One region of the Pseudocitrobacter faecalis genome, then DNA from elsewhere that is predicted to be linked to it. Evidence: predicted binding sites of a transcription regulator. Region 1 holds the regulator's gene; the other holds the start of a gene.
What was found. The regulator LexA, encoded in region 1, represses DNA repair genes until DNA is damaged. The targets are predictions, from matches to a motif close to TNCTGTATGTACATACAGNA.
Positions count from the first base shown of each region.

Region 2: sulA (SOS-induced cell division inhibitor SulA) is a predicted target of LexA. The motif match lies at 5,471-5,490, and genes of this name have one in related genera.

Region 1 is NZ_CBDDNJ010000002.1:4,148,186-4,156,278, reverse strand. Features, by position in the region: gene ubiC (chorismate lyase) at 2-496, shown strand; gene ubiA (4-hydroxybenzoate octaprenyltransferase) at 509-1,381, shown strand; gene plsB (glycerol-3-phosphate 1-O-acyltransferase PlsB) at 1,483-3,924, opposite strand; gene ACOXYR_RS20135 (diacylglycerol kinase) at 4,055-4,423, shown strand; gene lexA (transcriptional repressor LexA) at 4,533-5,141, shown strand; gene dinF (MATE family efflux transporter DinF) at 5,210-6,538, shown strand; gene ACOXYR_RS20120 (CsbD family protein) at 6,676-6,885, shown strand; gene zur (zinc uptake transcriptional repressor Zur) at 6,965-7,480, opposite strand; gene ACOXYR_RS20110 (conjugal transfer protein TraF) at 7,794-8,093, shown strand, end outside.
Region 2 is NZ_CBDDNJ010000002.1:2,643,275-2,651,367, reverse strand. Features, by position in the region: gene pqiC (membrane integrity-associated transporter subunit PqiC) at 1-5, shown strand, start outside; gene rmf (ribosome modulation factor) at 262-429, shown strand; gene fabA (bifunctional 3-hydroxydecanoyl-ACP dehydratase/trans-2-decenoyl-ACP isomerase) at 487-1,005, opposite strand; gene ACOXYR_RS13330 (AAA family ATPase) at 1,075-2,838, opposite strand; gene matP (macrodomain Ter protein MatP) at 3,022-3,474, shown strand; gene ompA (porin OmpA) at 3,542-4,588, opposite strand; gene sulA (SOS-induced cell division inhibitor SulA) at 4,940-5,449, opposite strand; gene ACOXYR_RS13310 (TfoX/Sxy family DNA transformation protein) at 5,658-6,281, shown strand; gene yccS (YccS family putative transporter) at 6,278-8,093, opposite strand, start outside.

The sequences.
Region 1 (8,093 bases):
CATGACGCATCCCGCACTGACGCAACTGCGTGCGCTAAACTATTTTGACGCCATTCCCTCGCTCGACGCTGAACAACTCGACTGGCTGCTGCTGGAAGATTCCATGACCAAACGTTTCGAACAATATGGTGTGGTCAGCGTCACACTGATTGACGAAGGGTTTGTCACCCGCGATGCTATAGCGGAAGAGTTACCGTTGTTGCCCGACGAGCAACGCTACTGGCTACGAGAAATATTGCTGTGTGTGGACGGCGAGCCCTGGCTTGCCGGGCGCACCGTGGTACCCGAATCGACGCTGAGCGGCCCCGAACTGGCGCTGCAACAGCTTGGTAAGACGCCGCTGGGTCGTTACCTGTTTACGTCTTCCATGCTCACGCGTGATTTTATTGAGATAGGTTGCCATGCAGACCTCTGGGGGCGTCGTTCCCGCCTCCGGTTGAGTGGGAAACCGCTGCTCCTGACAGAGCTGTTTCTGCCTGCATCGCCGTTGTACTAAGAGGAAGAGAAAATGGAGTGGAGTCTGACGCAGAATAAGCTGCTGGCATTTCATCGCCTGATGCGCACCGACAAGCCGATTGGTGCCTTGCTGCTGCTGTGGCCGACCTTATGGGCGTTATGGGTTGCCGCGCCCGGCGTACCACCGTTGTGGATTCTGGCGGTGTTTGTCGCGGGCGTCTGGCTGATGCGCGCCGCTGGTTGCGTGGTGAATGACTATGCTGACCGCAAATTTGATGGTCATGTAAAACGTACCGCCAATCGCCCGTTACCGAGCGGTGCGGTGACGGAAAAAGAGGCGCGGACACTGTTTGCCGTGCTGGTTCTTCTGTCGTTCCTGCTGGTGCTGACGCTCAATACCATGACCATTCTGCTTTCGGTCGCGGGACTGGCGCTGGCGTGGGTTTATCCGTTTATGAAGCGCTATACCCATCTGCCGCAGGTGGTGCTGGGTGCCGCGTTCGGCTGGTCAATTCCGATGGCATTTGCCGCCGTCAGTGAATCATTGCCGCTGAGCTGCTGGTTGATGCTACTGGCAAACATCCTGTGGGCGGTGGCGTATGACACGCAGTATGCGATGGTTGACCGTGACGATGACGTGAAAATCGGCGTGAAATCGACGGCGATTCTGTTTGGTCAGTACGACCGCTTAATTATCGGTATTTTGCAGATTGGCGTGCTGGTATTGATGGCGGCGATTGGCTATCTGAACGGGCTTAACTGGGAGTTCTACTGGTCTATTTTCATTGCGGGCGCGCTGTTTGCGTACCAGCAGAAGCTGATTCAACACCGGGAACGCGCGGCCTGTTTCCAGGCATTTATGAACAATAACTACGTTGGGCTGGTGCTGTTTATCGGTCTGGCGATGAGTTACTGGCACTTCTAAAAGCGAAAAAGCCGGATTTTCATCCGGCTTTTTTATGGCGGGGGCGCTACGCTTGCCCGCCCTACAAGCTCCGAACCCGTAGGCCTGATAAGCGAAGCGCATCAGGCGTCTTTCGGCGCCGGTTCTTCGTCCTGCGTCACACTCTCAATCGTCAAACGCACGTCTGAGGTGATCAGGTTCGCCATCATCTGGTAAACCTTCATCGTCTCTTCCGGCTCGGCGTCGCCGCTGTCGCTGATATAGCCTTCATCACGCAGCGTCAGCACCAGCGATGAGAACACCGCTTTATCAAAGAACTCCGGCGAGTTAATACCGTGCAGCACCGACAGACGTTGCGCCACGGTACGGCTCTCTTTCTCCAGCGTACTGCGGTTCATCGATGGGTTCGCGCTCAGCAGCCAGAACGTAATGGCATAGCGTTGCAGCGTTTCACGTGCGCCTGCGGCCAGCAGTTGCAGAGTGCGGGAGTGCGACGGATTAATATGCAGCTCATCGCCCTGACGGGTGATCAGCGCCTGGCGCTCCATCTCGTCAACCAGCGTATCAATCACCGACGCCAGCTCTGCTTTTTCCCAGCGCAGGAACAGCTCGGCCTTCAGCATCGGGTAGAGCACTTCAACCATGTTCTGCACATCCGCGCGAGAAACATGGCGATGCTGGGTCATGATGGTCGCCAGCAGAGACGGCATGATCAGCATATGGGCGATATTGTTACGATAGTAGGTCATCAACACCGCCTGTTCGCGCGGCAGAATGATGATATCGCCGATGGTATCTTTCTCGACTTCGAACTTGTTCATCTGCAGCGCGTGGTCGATAAGCTCGCCTGCCGTCACGTTTGGCGTGGTGGCGTCCGGCGAATACGGTGCGTTGCGCAGCAGCGACAGGTAGCAATCCAACTGTTGAGTTAACTGTTCGCGGGTCAGTGAACGCTGACGAGACGCCAGCAGCGCAGTACAGCACAGGTTCATGGCGTTCGCCGCGCCTGCGTTGTTGATGCGCACCATCAGTTCGGCGGCGATACCGTTAACCGTCGGCGTCAGCCATGCCGGACGAATGGCTTCGATAGGATCGATAGACTCGCGCCACTCCGGTACGTGATGGTTCAGGTAGTTCATCAGCGGAATCGGCTCGCCGAAGTTAACGTAGCCCTGGCCCAGGTTACGCAGTTTGCTCAAGCCCTTGAGCATCTGCGGAAGACTCTCTTTCTCTTTGGTCGCGCCACGCAGTTCTTTTGCATACGTACCGACTTCCATCACGTGCTCGTAACCGATGTAAATCGGCACCAGCGTGATAGGACGTGTGCCGCCGCGCAGCATCGCCTGAATGGTCATCGACAGTGTACCGGTTTTCGGATCGAGCAAACGACCGGTACGGGAACGCCCGCCTTCCACAAAGTATTCAACAGAATAACCCCGGCTGAACAGCTCGCCGAGATACTCGCGGAACACGGTGGAGTAGAGTTTGTTGCCCTTAAAGGTACGGCGAATAAAGAATGCGCCCAGACGACGGAAAATCGGGCCGGCTGGCCAGAAATTCAGGTTGATACCGGCGGCAATATGCGGCGGCACCAGCCCCTGGTGATACAACACATAGGAGAGCAGCAGGTAGTCCATATGGCTACGGTGACACGGCACATACACAATCTCGTGGCCGTCGTGCGCCAGCTGGCGAACGCGCTCGGCGTTGTGCACGTTAATCCCCTGATAAAGCCGGTTCCAGGTGAAGCCCAGAATGCGGTCAGTCAGGCGAATCATCTCGTAGGAGAAGTTGGCGGCAATCTCTTCCATCAGCGCGATGGCGTTCTGCTGCGCTTTCTCATGGGAGATTTTTTTGCTGCGTGCTTCGTCTTCAACCGCTTTGGCAATCGCGCGCGAAGCGAGCAGCTTATTGAAGAGATCCTGACGTGCCGGCAGTCGCGGGCCTACCGCCGCCAGACGCTGGCGAGCGAAGTGCATACGCGCCACGCGCGCCAGTTTTTGCGCGATAATTTTATCGGTACCGTGTTCATCGGCCATACGGCGCAACGAGACGGACGGCGAGAAGCGCACAAAGCTGTCACGGCCCAGCCAGGAGACGGCGAAGAATTTCTGGATGCCGTTTAGCATGCGCAGCGGCGGGTTCACCTCGCCTTTTTCACGCCCCGGACGACGACCAAACATCACCGATACCGGCACCATCTGCACGTCCAGATTCGGATTGCTGCGATGCAGATCGAGATAGTCGTGGAACAGCTTGATAGACTCTTCTTTCGGCGTGTAATAGGTGAACACGCGCGGGCCGCCATGGATGAACACATAGCGGGGCAATAGGGTGCCGTCGATCTCCAGCGGCTCAAGCGGGTCGGGGAGATCGTGCGCCAGGCACTGGGCGCGCAAGGTCAGTAAGTCGGCCTTCGAGTTATAAGGCAGGACGTACATGATCGGGCGCGAGGTATCGAGCCCCAATTCCTGGGCAGGCTCTGCCGGAATAGACTTGCTTTTTACCAGTATGCTTAATGGTAAATTCAGTAATTTGTAGTAAATTCGTGGCCAACCGGACATAAACGATGTAAAGCCTCTGGTTAATCATGCAAATGCGCGGCAAGAATATCAGAAAGTCAGCAGGATTTCTGTTCTACCGCCGATAACAGCTACTGTCATTGATGCGTATAACGCTAAAAGGTTCTATTTAATGGCCAATAATACCACTGGACTCACCCGAATTATCAAAGCGGCTGGTTATTCCTGGAAAGGTTTTCGCGCAGCGTGGATAAACGAAGCTGCGTTCCGCCAGGAAGGGGTCGCCTCGGTTGTGGCCATTATCATCGCGTGTTGGCTGGACGTTGACGCCATTACCCGCGTCTTGCTGATAAGCTCCGTCCTTCTGGTGATGATAGTGGAAATTCTCAATAGTGCGCTGGAAGCGGTGGTCGACCGCATTGGTTCGGAGTATCACGAACTCTCCGGGCGGGCAAAAGACATGGGCTCTGCGGCGGTATTGCTGGCGATTTTCGTCGCGGTGATGACCTGGGCCGTACTGCTGTGGTCGCATTTCCACTGAGCCTCGCATAATCTGCGAAAACTCCTGTATTTTGTGCGTTTTGCGGTTCCAAAATAGCCGTTAACTGTATATACTCACAGCATAACTGTATATACACCCAGGGGGCGGAATGAAAGCGTTAACGACCAGGCAGCAAGAGGTGTTTGATCTCATCCGAGATCATATCGGCCAAACGGGCATGCCGCCGACACGTGCGGAAATTGCTCAGCGCCTGGGGTTCCGTTCCCCGAATGCGGCGGAAGAGCATCTGAAAGCACTGGCGCGTAAAGGCGTCATAGAAATTGTTTCGGGCGCATCGCGCGGTATTCGCCTGCTGGTGGAAGAAGAAACCGGCCTGCCGCTGATTGGCCGCGTTGCCGCCGGTGAGCCGTTGCTGGCGCAGCAGCACATTGAAGGTCACTATCAGGTCGATCCTTCGCTGTTTAAACCCAATGCTGACTTCCTGCTGCGTGTTAGCGGCATGTCGATGAAAGACATCGGTATTATGGACGGCGATCTGCTCGCGGTGCATAAAACCCAGGACGTGCGTAACGGTCAGGTGGTTGTTGCGCGTATCGACGAAGAAGTGACCGTAAAACGCCTGAAAAAACAGGGCAACGTCGTCGAACTGCTGCCGGAAAACAGCGAGTTTTCCCCGATTGTCGTCGATCTTCGCCGTCAGAACTTCTCCATTGAAGGGCTGGCCGTTGGCGTGATCCGCAACGGCGAATGGCTGTAATCCTCTCCCGATAACAACGGCGCACCATGCGCCGTTGTTCGTTCTCTTTTCTGTTCAGGTTCGTAAGCATGTCGCTCTTCACGGCTGCCGACAAGGCATTATGGCGTCTCGCCCTTCCCATGATTTTCTCCAATATCACGGTTCCCCTGCTGGGTCTTGTGGATACGGCGGTGATTGGTCATCTGGATAGCGCGGTCTATCTCGGCGGCGTGGCGATTGGCGCAACGGCGACCAGCTTCCTGTTTATGCTGCTGCTCTTTTTACGCATGAGCACCACGGGCTTAACCGCGCAGGCCTTCGGCGCGAAAGATCCCCTCCGGCTTGCCCGTGCGCTGGTGCAACCGCTGTTGCTGGCGTTAGGCGCTGGTCTGCTCATCGTGGTGTTTAAAGGGCCGCTTATCAATCTGGCGCTCACCATTGTTGGCGGGAGCGATGCAGTGCTCGAGCAGGCGCGGCGCTTCCTTGAAATTCGCTGGTTAAGCGCGCCCGCCTCGCTGGCGAACCTGGTGCTGCTGGGGTGGCTGCTCGGCGTTCAGTACGCGCGTGCGCCGGTGATTTTGCTGATCGTCGGCAACGTCCTGAACATTGTCCTCGACCTGTGGCTGGTGATGGGCCTGCATATGAACGTGCAGGGGGCGGCGCTGGCGACGGTGATTGCCGAATATGCCACGATGATCATTGGCCTGCTGATGGCGCGTAAGGTGCTGGTGCTGCGCGGGATTACCTCTGACATGCTGAAGACGGCCTGGCGCGGAAATATGCGCAGCCTGCTGGCGCTCAATCGCGACATTATGCTGCGCTCGCTATTACTTCAGCTCTGTTTTGGCGCATTGACCGTATTCGGTGCGCGGCTGGGCAGCGATGTGGTGGCGGTCAATGCGGTGCTAATGACCATGCTCACCTTCACCGCCTACGCGCTGGATGGCTTTGCCTATGCGGTGGAAGCGCACTCCGGGCAGGCTTACGGCGCGCGTGATGACAGTCAGTTGCAACAGGTCTGGCACGCGGCCTGCCGCCAGGCGGGGATTGTTGCACTGGTTTTTGCGCTGGTGTACGCGCTGGCGGGCAGTCATATCGTGGCGATGCTGACGTCGCTGCCGTCGTTGCAGCAGCTCGCCGATCGCTATGTGCTCTGGCAGGCCATATTGCCGGTAATTGGTGTCTGGTGCTACCTGCTGGACGGCATGTTTATCGGCGCAACACGCGGCGCGGAAATGCGTAACAGTATGGCCGTTGCCGCCGCCGGGTTCGCCCTAACGCTGCTGACGGTGCCGGTATTAGGCAATCACGGTTTATGGCTGGCGCTGGCGGTGTTCCTTGCACTGCGTGGCCTGTCGCTGGCGGTTATCTGGCGTCGCCACTGGCAAAAAGGCACCTGGTTCTCTTCGCAGACATAACGGCGAGGATGGTTAAAGATTCTGAATAGTGAATCGTCAGCGATATCCTCTTCTACACTTATTATCACGTTCAGCAGAAATGAACGCCGAAGGACGAAGTGATATCTCATCCATGATCGAATGATAAGGAGCTGATGATGAACAAAGACGAACTCAGCGGTAACTGGAAACAGTTCAAAGGTAAAGCGAAAGAGAAATGGGGCAAACTGACCGACGATGACATGACCGTTATCGAAGGCCGACGCGATCAGCTGGTCGGTAAAATCCAGGAACGTTATGGATATGCCAAAGACCAGGCAGAGAAAGAAGTGAGCGATTGGGAAACCCATAACGACTACCGTTGGTAGTCTCGCTGACGGCGTAACGCTTAACTCCCCTCAATAAGCGTATCCTGCCCGCTGGTACAAGGACGTGCCAACCCTCGTATTACCGTGCCTTTTTCTTGATCTGAATCGTGTGGTCGTGGTGGCAATGTTCTTGTGAACTGCATGCCTCTACTTCCACACATTCTGCGCACAGACCGTGCGCTTCAATCACATTATGGCGTAGCGCAAAGCCCATTCGTGCTGCGACCATATGCATAATATCTTCCACGCCTTCCGCACACTCTTCCTTCACCACACCACAGCGATCGCAAATAAACATCGCCGATGTATGCGTCGGTTGATCAAAAAGATGGCACAGCACATAGCTGTTGGTGGATTCCACCTTATGGACAAAGCCCTGCTCGAGTAAAAATTCCAGTGCGCGATAAACGGTAGGCGGCTTGGCCTGCGGCTCTTTCACGCGTAACAGATCGAGAAGATCGTATGCGCTGATCGCACCCTGTTGCAGGCTCAGCAGACGTAGCACTTCCAGACGCTGTGGAGTCAGGCGCACGCCGCGCTGCGCACACAGCTTTTCAGCCTGCGCCAACATATCTTGCGAAGTGGTCTTATCCATTATGCGTCCTCGCGCTACGGGGGAAATAGACCTCTACTTTACCATGTTATGGCAAAAACACCGAGTGCCTGAATAATCGCCAACCTGAGGTAAATCCTAAACCGCGTCATTTAGCCGGTCTGAACGGCATAAATGCTGGGAAGCGCTGTGTCGCTCATCTATAAATAGGAAGGGTAAATTAATAATAACGATAGGGCGAAAAGCCTGTTATATCCTGTTTTTTCACACGTAATTCCGCTTTTTCACAGCAATCGTTCTCCCTTATGCGTTATTCGCATGGGGGCATTTTCACCTGCAAATAAACGGTAAGACTGTGAAAAAAAACATTAAATATTCGCTTATTCCTTTGACGGCGTCTTTATTTATGGCAAATCAGGCGCATGCGGCTAATACCTGGTCAGAAGCGCGAAATGATGCGATGGGGGGTACCGGCGTTGCGTCGGCACATTACGGTAGCGGCGTACTGATTAACCCGGCGCTGTTGGCGAAAGCCAAACCGGACGATGACATTACGGTGATTCTTCCTGCCGTGGGCGCGCAAATTACGGATAAAGACAATCTCCAGGATGAAATCGACGATATTAATGACAAAGTTAATAACTATCGCGGCGTG
Region 2 (8,093 bases), 1.5 Mb from region 1:
TATAAGAAGAATTAATAGAACTTAAGACCGCCGTGGGTGAGAAATCCACGGCGGTTTTTTTGTTTTTGTGCTCAGCAGGTTAATTGTCCCGGCTCACATTTTTTGTACAAATGAACTCTTGGGTAGCTCACAAATATGACACTGGCGTGAATTTTGCGCATTGACGATCGCGATGATTCAGGTTATTCGTAATGTGTGGTTGCACACTTTGTAATCACTGTTTTCATTTCCACCAGATAAAAGTAATGAGGGAAACGAGGCATGAAGAGACAAAAACGAGATCGCCTGGAACGGGCACATCAACGTGGGTATCAGGCCGGTATTGCCGGTAAGTCGAAGGAGATTTGTCCTTACCAGACGTTAAATCAACGTTCACACTGGCTCGGAGGCTGGCGAGAAGCCATGGAGGACAGGACAGTTATCGCCTGACGCTGTCTCTTTAGAAGAAACCTCCGCGTCGCGGAGGTTTCGCGTTAATACAGGGTCTTAAAACGCAGAAGTATCCTGGAACAACCCAACCTTCAGGTCGTTAGCGGTATAGATCAGACGACCGTCAACCAGCACCTCGCCATCCGCCAGGCCCATGATCAGACGACGGTTAACGATGCGTTTAAAGTGAATACGATAAGTCACTTTTTTCGCGGTGGGCAGAACCTGACCGGTGAATTTCACTTCACCCACGCCCAGCGCACGGCCTTTGCCTTCGCCGCCAAGCCAGCCAAGATAGAAGCCGACCAGCTGCCACATGGCGTCCAGACCCAGGCAGCCTGGCATCACCGGATCACCGATAAAGTGGCAGCCGAAGAACCACAGATCCGGGTTGATATCGAGCTCTGCTTCAACATAACCCTTATCAAAGTTGCCGCCGGTTTCGGTCATTTTAACGACACGATCCATCATCAGCATGCTAGGGGCTGGCAACTGCGGGCCTTTTGCGCCAAACAGTTCACCGCGACCAGAGGCAAGAAGATCTTCTTTTGTATAAGATTCGCGTTTATCTACCATGTTTTCAGTAAGCCTTATTTTGAGTTCGGGACGCAGGATAGCTAACACGTGTACGCTGAACAAGTCCGATCAGTTCGAATTGAACCAGCCCAGCCAGCGCAGCGGCCACGGATAACGATGCCGCGCGTCGGGCTGTGTGGCCTGCGCGATACGTTCCTGAATCGTTTGCAACAATGTTGTCTGCCCTTCAGCATCCCAGTTTAGCTGGGTAAGAAGCGGCAGGGCCTCGGTTACATCATCGACCGCCCAGATAGAAAATTGCCCGGCTTCAACCGCTTCCTGAACATCCATGGACAAACTCAAATGGCGTACGTTGGCGTTGGGAATAATCACGCCCTGTTTACCGTTCAAGCCGCGCTGCTGACAGATAGCAAAGAAGCCTTCGATTTTTTCGTTCAGACCGCCAACTGGCTGCGCGCGCCCAAACTGGTCGACGGAACCGGTGATGGCGATGCTTTGATTAATCGGCACACCGGAAAGGGCGCTGATCAAAGCACACAGTTCAGCCATGGACGCACTATCGCCATCCACTTCGCTGTAGGACTGCTCGAAGGTTAATGATGCAGAGAACGGGATCTGCTGATCGAGTTCGAGTTCCGACATCAGAAACGCCTGCATGATCATCATGCCTTTAGCATGAATATTGCCGCCAAGCTCGGCTTTGCGTTCGATATCCGTAAATTCACCGTCACCGATGTGCACGACGCAACTGATACGGGAAGGTTCACCGAAGGCGCGCGGGTGGCCCGGAAATTCAATTACCGACAGGGCGTTAATCTGACCGACACACTCACCTTCTGTTTCAATCAGAATTTGCTCAAGCAGGATCTCATCCTGCATACGCTCGGCCAGATAGCCTTCACGCCACTGGCGTTGCTCAAGCATTGTTTTGAGCTGCTCATCACCCAGGGTTTCACCTTCGCAGAATGGTGCGGCTTCGCGCAACTGGCGGCTGATCCAAAGCGGGCAAAGCGGCAGCGTTTCCTGATCGCCGGTATAGCGAGCACCTTCCTGAATCAGACGCGGCCAGGCATCAGCCGCAAGCATCGGCAGATTTGCATCACGCGCAACCTGCTGTACCCACTGACACCACTGTTTTACGGTCTCTTCATCGGTGATCTGAAGATTATCCTCATACTCGCAGTAGAGCGATTTTTCTGCCAGCTCAGGTTCCATTTCCTGGAAATCGGCCAGCGCGTCACGATCGCCAACCAGCATCACCTTCAGCGACAACGGCATGGAAGGAATAGTGACCGGCAACGGACGTGACTCATCAAAGGATAGCCACTCAAAACGCTGCTGGGTCACTTGTGATTTTAGACGCATCCATAGCAGGGGCTGAGCCAGTAATGCACGCAGAGAGAGAATGAGCACGCCACCGTTGGCTTTGTGCACCAGACCAGGCTGAAGAGAAATGTCGCCATTAAACTGACGCACGCAGCCGAACAGCTGCTCGGCTTCCACCCAGTCTGCAAAGATGACCGGGCTAAGGCTCGCGAAATCATCGTCCGGTGACGTTGCCGCAGAGACACTGACCTGGCCCGCGGCGATGGTGTAGTTCACGCCGGTCAGTCGAGACGCTGAATCGCTGCGTAAGGCGAGGGTCGCGTTGTGAAGCAGTTGCAGGTACGACTTTTCTTCTGGCGCTTTCACCAGTAAAAAGTCGCTGACGCCCTGAGGATGCAGAAACTGCTCCAGAGCATAATGCAAACGAGCCTGCAGCTCGCTGAATAAGGATTCATTAACTGACGAGATTTCAGGCAGAGTAAATAGCGCCTGGTACGCATCAGTCGCAGGGGCAAGGTCGCGCCGGGAAAGAGTATTTATGGTCAAAGTCGCTATTTTTAGTCAGATGTAAAGCGCGGGATTATACCTTATGCCGCAGGGAAGCTCACGGAGAATAGGGCGGTAATTCTGATATCGCCAACATTGTCTTCACGCTCACTGATTTCTTCTCAGCACATTGGCAAAAAACTGATATCCTGAAAAGAGTTACACGGTCACCTTGGGATCGCAATGAAATATCAACAACTGGAAAATCTTGAGAGCGGGTGGAAGTGGAAATACCTGGTGAAGAAGCACCGGGAAGGCGAACCTATCACCCGTTACATTGAAACCAGCGCCGCGCAGGAAGCGGTTGATCTCCTGCTGAAACTTGAGCATGAGCCGGTACAGGTGAATGAGTGGATTGCGCAGAATATCAATCCTGGCCTTGTGAACCGCATGAAGCAAACCATTCGCGCGCGACGCAAACGTCATTTTAACGCCGAACATCAACATACGCGTAAGAAGTCGATAGATCTGGAGTTCGCCGTCTGGCAGCGGCTGGCAGGGTTGGCTCAGCGGCGCGGCAAAACGTTGTCAGAGACCATTGTGCAGTTGATAGAAGATGCGGAAAACAAAGAGAAATATGCCACGAAGATGAGCACACTGAAGCAGGATTTACAGGCCTTACTAGGCAAAGAATAAACGTTTACATCTTTTCTTCCGGCCAAAAAAAACCCCGCAGCGCGGGGTTTTTTCATAAGACGATAACTTAAGCCTGCGGCTGAGCTACAACGTCTTTGATGCCTTTAACTTCGATCTCTACGCGACGATCCGGGGCCAGGCAGTCGATCAGTGCAGCGCGAGCTTTCACGTTGTCACAGGTGTTGCCGGTAACCGGGTTGGATTCACCCATGCCACGTGCAGAGATTTTGTCAGAAGGAATACCTTTAGAGATCAGGTAATCAACAACGGACTGAGCACGTTTCTCGGACAGACCCTGGTTGTAAGCGTCAGAACCGATGCGGTCAGTGAAGCCCAGAACAACAACTGAACCGTCTTTCGGATCCAGGTTGCTCAGCTGGCTGTACATCTGATCCAGAGCCTGCTGGCCTTCTGGTTTCAGCGTTGCTTTGTTGAAGTTGAACAGAACGTCAGACTTCAGAGTGAAGTGTTTGGTCTGTACTTCTGGAGCCGGAGCCGGAGCCGGAGCTACGACTGGCGCATCTTCCTGCTGGCCGAAACGGTAGGAAACACCTACGCTCAGCAGGCCGTTGTCCGGACGACCACCAACGGTGTTCGCGTCACCGATGTTGTTAGTCCACTGGTATTCCAGACGGGTAGCGATGTCACGGGTAACCGCGTATTCAACGCCGCCAGCGAATACTGGGGATACGCCAGTGTCGTGGTCTTTGAAGCCGGTGTTGTTTTTAGCGTCTGCACGCCAAACCATACCACCCAGACGAGTATAGATGTCCAGATCGTCAGTGATTGGGTAACCCAGTTTAGCGGTCAGCTGAACGCCCTGAGCTTTGAAAGCACCGTTCTGCTCGCTGCCTTTGTACGGCATACGACCTAACCAGTCATAACCCATTTCGAAACCAACATACGGGTTAACCTGATAACCACCGAAGGCACCAGCGCCCAGTTGGCTTTCATGGGTCGGACCGTTGTTGTTGATCTGGTTGTTGCCGACATCGTGGAACTGAGACCAGCCCAGTTTAGCACCAGTATACCAGGTGTTATCTTTCGGAGCGGCCTGCGCTACGGTAGCGAAACCAGCCAGTGCCACTGCAATCGCGATAGCTGTCTTTTTCATTTTTTGCGCCTCGTTATCATCCAAAATTTGCCATGAAAATCTAAAAGACTCACGGTTAAATCCTTCACCGGGGGCGTGACTTATTAATTACTCAGCAGATCTCTGCGGCGTAAGCTGATCACCCCTGGCGATGTAAAGTCTACAACGTAGTTGGAAACTTACAAGTGTGAACTCCGTCAGGCATATGAAAAAAAAGGGGTTGTATACACAATATTTAACATTTACGGCTAGAATTTAGACGAGATAAAATTCTGAGAACCGCATCACACCAGCGTTCTCAGGAATTTTAGCTCCTGAAACATGCCCGTAACGAGACTGCAAAAAAAATTCCAGGAAAATTCCTAATTTCTATCAATGATACAAATTTGAGTGAATTTTTAGCCCATTCAGTTGTCCTGCTGGAGAAGAGGACGAGTTAACCGGCCGCATGATAAACGCCATCGCATTTCCTTCTTCAGCCGCACGCATCAACCGGGCATGTTCCTGTTCCGACAATTCATCCGCCACCCAGGCAATGACCACACTATAGTTTCCTGTACGTAATGCGCGCTCCATCGAGTCGAGCATGTTGCACGAGGACATCTGGCGAAGCTGCATGACCTTGGACAATGGCAGGCCGGAAGCCTGAACCCACTGGCGGCTCAGTTTTTGTTGCGGCGTGAGCCAGAGCTGCCAGCGAGACTGCTGTCCCAGTTGTTGCAATAAAGGCAGCAGGAGCAACTGCGCCATCATGGGCTGATCTTCACGATAAACCACTTCGCTCACCAGGGCAGGGGAGGCCTGTACAGGAGACGCGAATGCGCGATGTGTCGCAGGTGCTGCCGCGACAGAAGTACGATTTACAACACCAGATGTATACATAGCTAATCCAACCTTGTGGGTTACTGTATGAATATACAGTACCTCCCCTGACACGAAAGATCAACCTCATTTTCTGAAAGCGACTCGCAAATTCGCACATCAAATTCACGCAGCCCTTGCTGTGCTGACGGAAGTTTTTTATGTTGCTCATTACTGGAACTACTAACAGTTTTTATGCTTCTAAAGGCATGATTAGTAAGGGATAATCATGAAAAAAATATCATATAAACGGATTTATCAATCCCAGGAATATCTTGCGCCTCTTGGGGTCGTGCGCTCTCGATCGCTCTTTGGTGGATATAGCCTCTCAATTAATAACACCGTTTTTGCCATGGTCTCTGAAGGGGAGCTATACCTTCGGGCTTGCGAGGAAACGGCGGTGTATCAACGGAAAGTGAAAACGCCACTTTTAACGCTGAAGAAGAGAGGCGGCCCGCTTCAGCTCAACTATTTCCGCGTCGATGATACGTTATGGCAGAACCAAAAATTGTTGCTGCGCTTAAGTAAGCTTTCGTTAAAAGACGCACAGCGCGAGAAAAAAGATCGTCAGGTTTCGCAACGGCTGAAGGACTTGCCTAATCTTTCCTTCCATATGGAATTGTTGATGGCCGAGGCGGGAATTAAGAACGTGGCTGATTTACGTCAATTGGGTGCCAAAGACGCCTGGGCCAAATTACGTCGCCTGCGCGAAAACCTGAGTGTGGGGTTTATTTTATCGCTCGAAGGGGCGCTGACGGGCGTTCATGCCGCAGCCATTCCGTTACGGCGACGCGATGAGTTGATTGACTGGGCAAGCGCGCTGAACCTCCACGCGCCCGCCCAGGCTGATTAGGCCAGAACGCGTTGCTGCAGACGACAGATTTCCGGCAGCAGGGCAACGAGCAAGCCTATTTGTTGCAATACCAATGGCTCTTTACTGTCCGGGCGCGGTTCAAGATGGCGGATACGTTCCGCCAGCCCGGTTAGCGCCTCCTGAACGCGTTCCTCATCCGCGGGGAGATGATGGAACGCATCGTCGACATAGCATACGGCGTCATCCAGCAGCGCCAGAATTTCCGGGTTGGTGAGCTTTTCACGGTGTGCGCCCAGCGCGGAGATGTAGCTGGTAAGTGTATGGTTCAGACACAGCAGGCGGAATGCCGTTTCCCGCATCTCGTGAGTAACCTTTGGCTCCGTCGACATATTTGATACCACCGACGCCAGCTCAGCATCGCGGTTATGCGCGTCACGGCGGGCGATGCGATAGGCAAGACGGTTATCGCGACCCTGGTGATACTGTTCGAGGATGGCGTCCAGATAGCGGCAGTTGGCATCAACCGCACGGGCCAGCACCCGAGGGAGGTCGCGGAACTTCCAGTCCGGCCAGATAAAACTGACGGCAAACCAGGCGATACCACACCCTATCAGCGTGTCGATAACGCGCGGCAGCGCCACCTCAAAGCCTTCACCCAGTAGGTTGAAGCACAACAGCACCAGCAGGGTAATGAACATGGTGGCGTGGGCGTATTGTATGTTACGGAAGGCGAAGAACAGCACCCCGGTTACCACAATCAGCGCCAGTTGCCCTTCCAGCGACGGCACCAGTAGCAGAACGGGAATACCCAGAGCCACGCCGACCAGCGTACCAATTATACGCAGCGCCAGACGGTGGCGCGTGGCGTTGTAGTTGGGCTGGCAGACAAACAGGCTGGTAAGCAAAATCCAGTAACCATGGTTCAGTCCGGTAAGCTGAATAAAGGCATATCCGGCGCAAAGCACCAACGACATTCTGACCGCATGGCGGAACAGGGCGGACTCAGGCGACATATTCATGCTCAGACGCAGGCGAATATCGCTAAAGCCGTGCAGGCCGTCATCGGCGAGCAGGGTTTCTGTTTCGCTTTTCGCCTGTGCTTGTGCCTGTTCGGATTCGATGGTGGCCAGTTGAGCGTCAATCGCGCGCAGGTTATTGAGCAGAAAACCCAGCGCTTTCATCTGTTCTGGCGACGCACCGCTTGCCCGAACGCGATCTAACGCGGCATCCAGATGGGTAAACGCCCGTTCAAAGCGGCTGTCATGCTGGTAAGGCGTACGCAGCAGAATCGCTTTCGACAGTTGCTGGCAAGCCTGCGCCTGCATAGAAAGGAGGCGCTGGAAGCGAAACATTACGTCACTGTAGCGGAAGTTATCGCGCAACGTCTGATACTGGATATGCGAGGAGCTGGCTCGTTCGTGGATATCCTGCGCCACAAAATAGTAGTGCAGCGTGCGACGCGTCCCGCGCTGACCGCGGTCGCCGCGCAAACGCGTGAGCAAGGAGGTTTTGGTCTGGTTGAGCGTCGCCATCAGCTTGCCGTTTGCCAGCGCCAGCTCATACAGCGGGGCCTGGTTTTCATCTTCAATGTCCGGGTCGAACAGACGTGATTTCAGTTCCAGATAATGTGCCAGCTGTTCATAACTGCGTGCGATATTATCCTGCAACGGACGGATCGGGAAAATCAGATGCCCGGTGAGGGTCAGTAAGTTATACCAGACGGCACCGGCGATCAGCAGCAGCGGTTGCTGATACCACTGGGAATAGAGGGAAACGCCCAGCATGGTATAGATGGCAATCAGCAGCGCGCCAAAAGCTATTGTGGCGTAGCGTTGCCCAAGGGCACCTAAC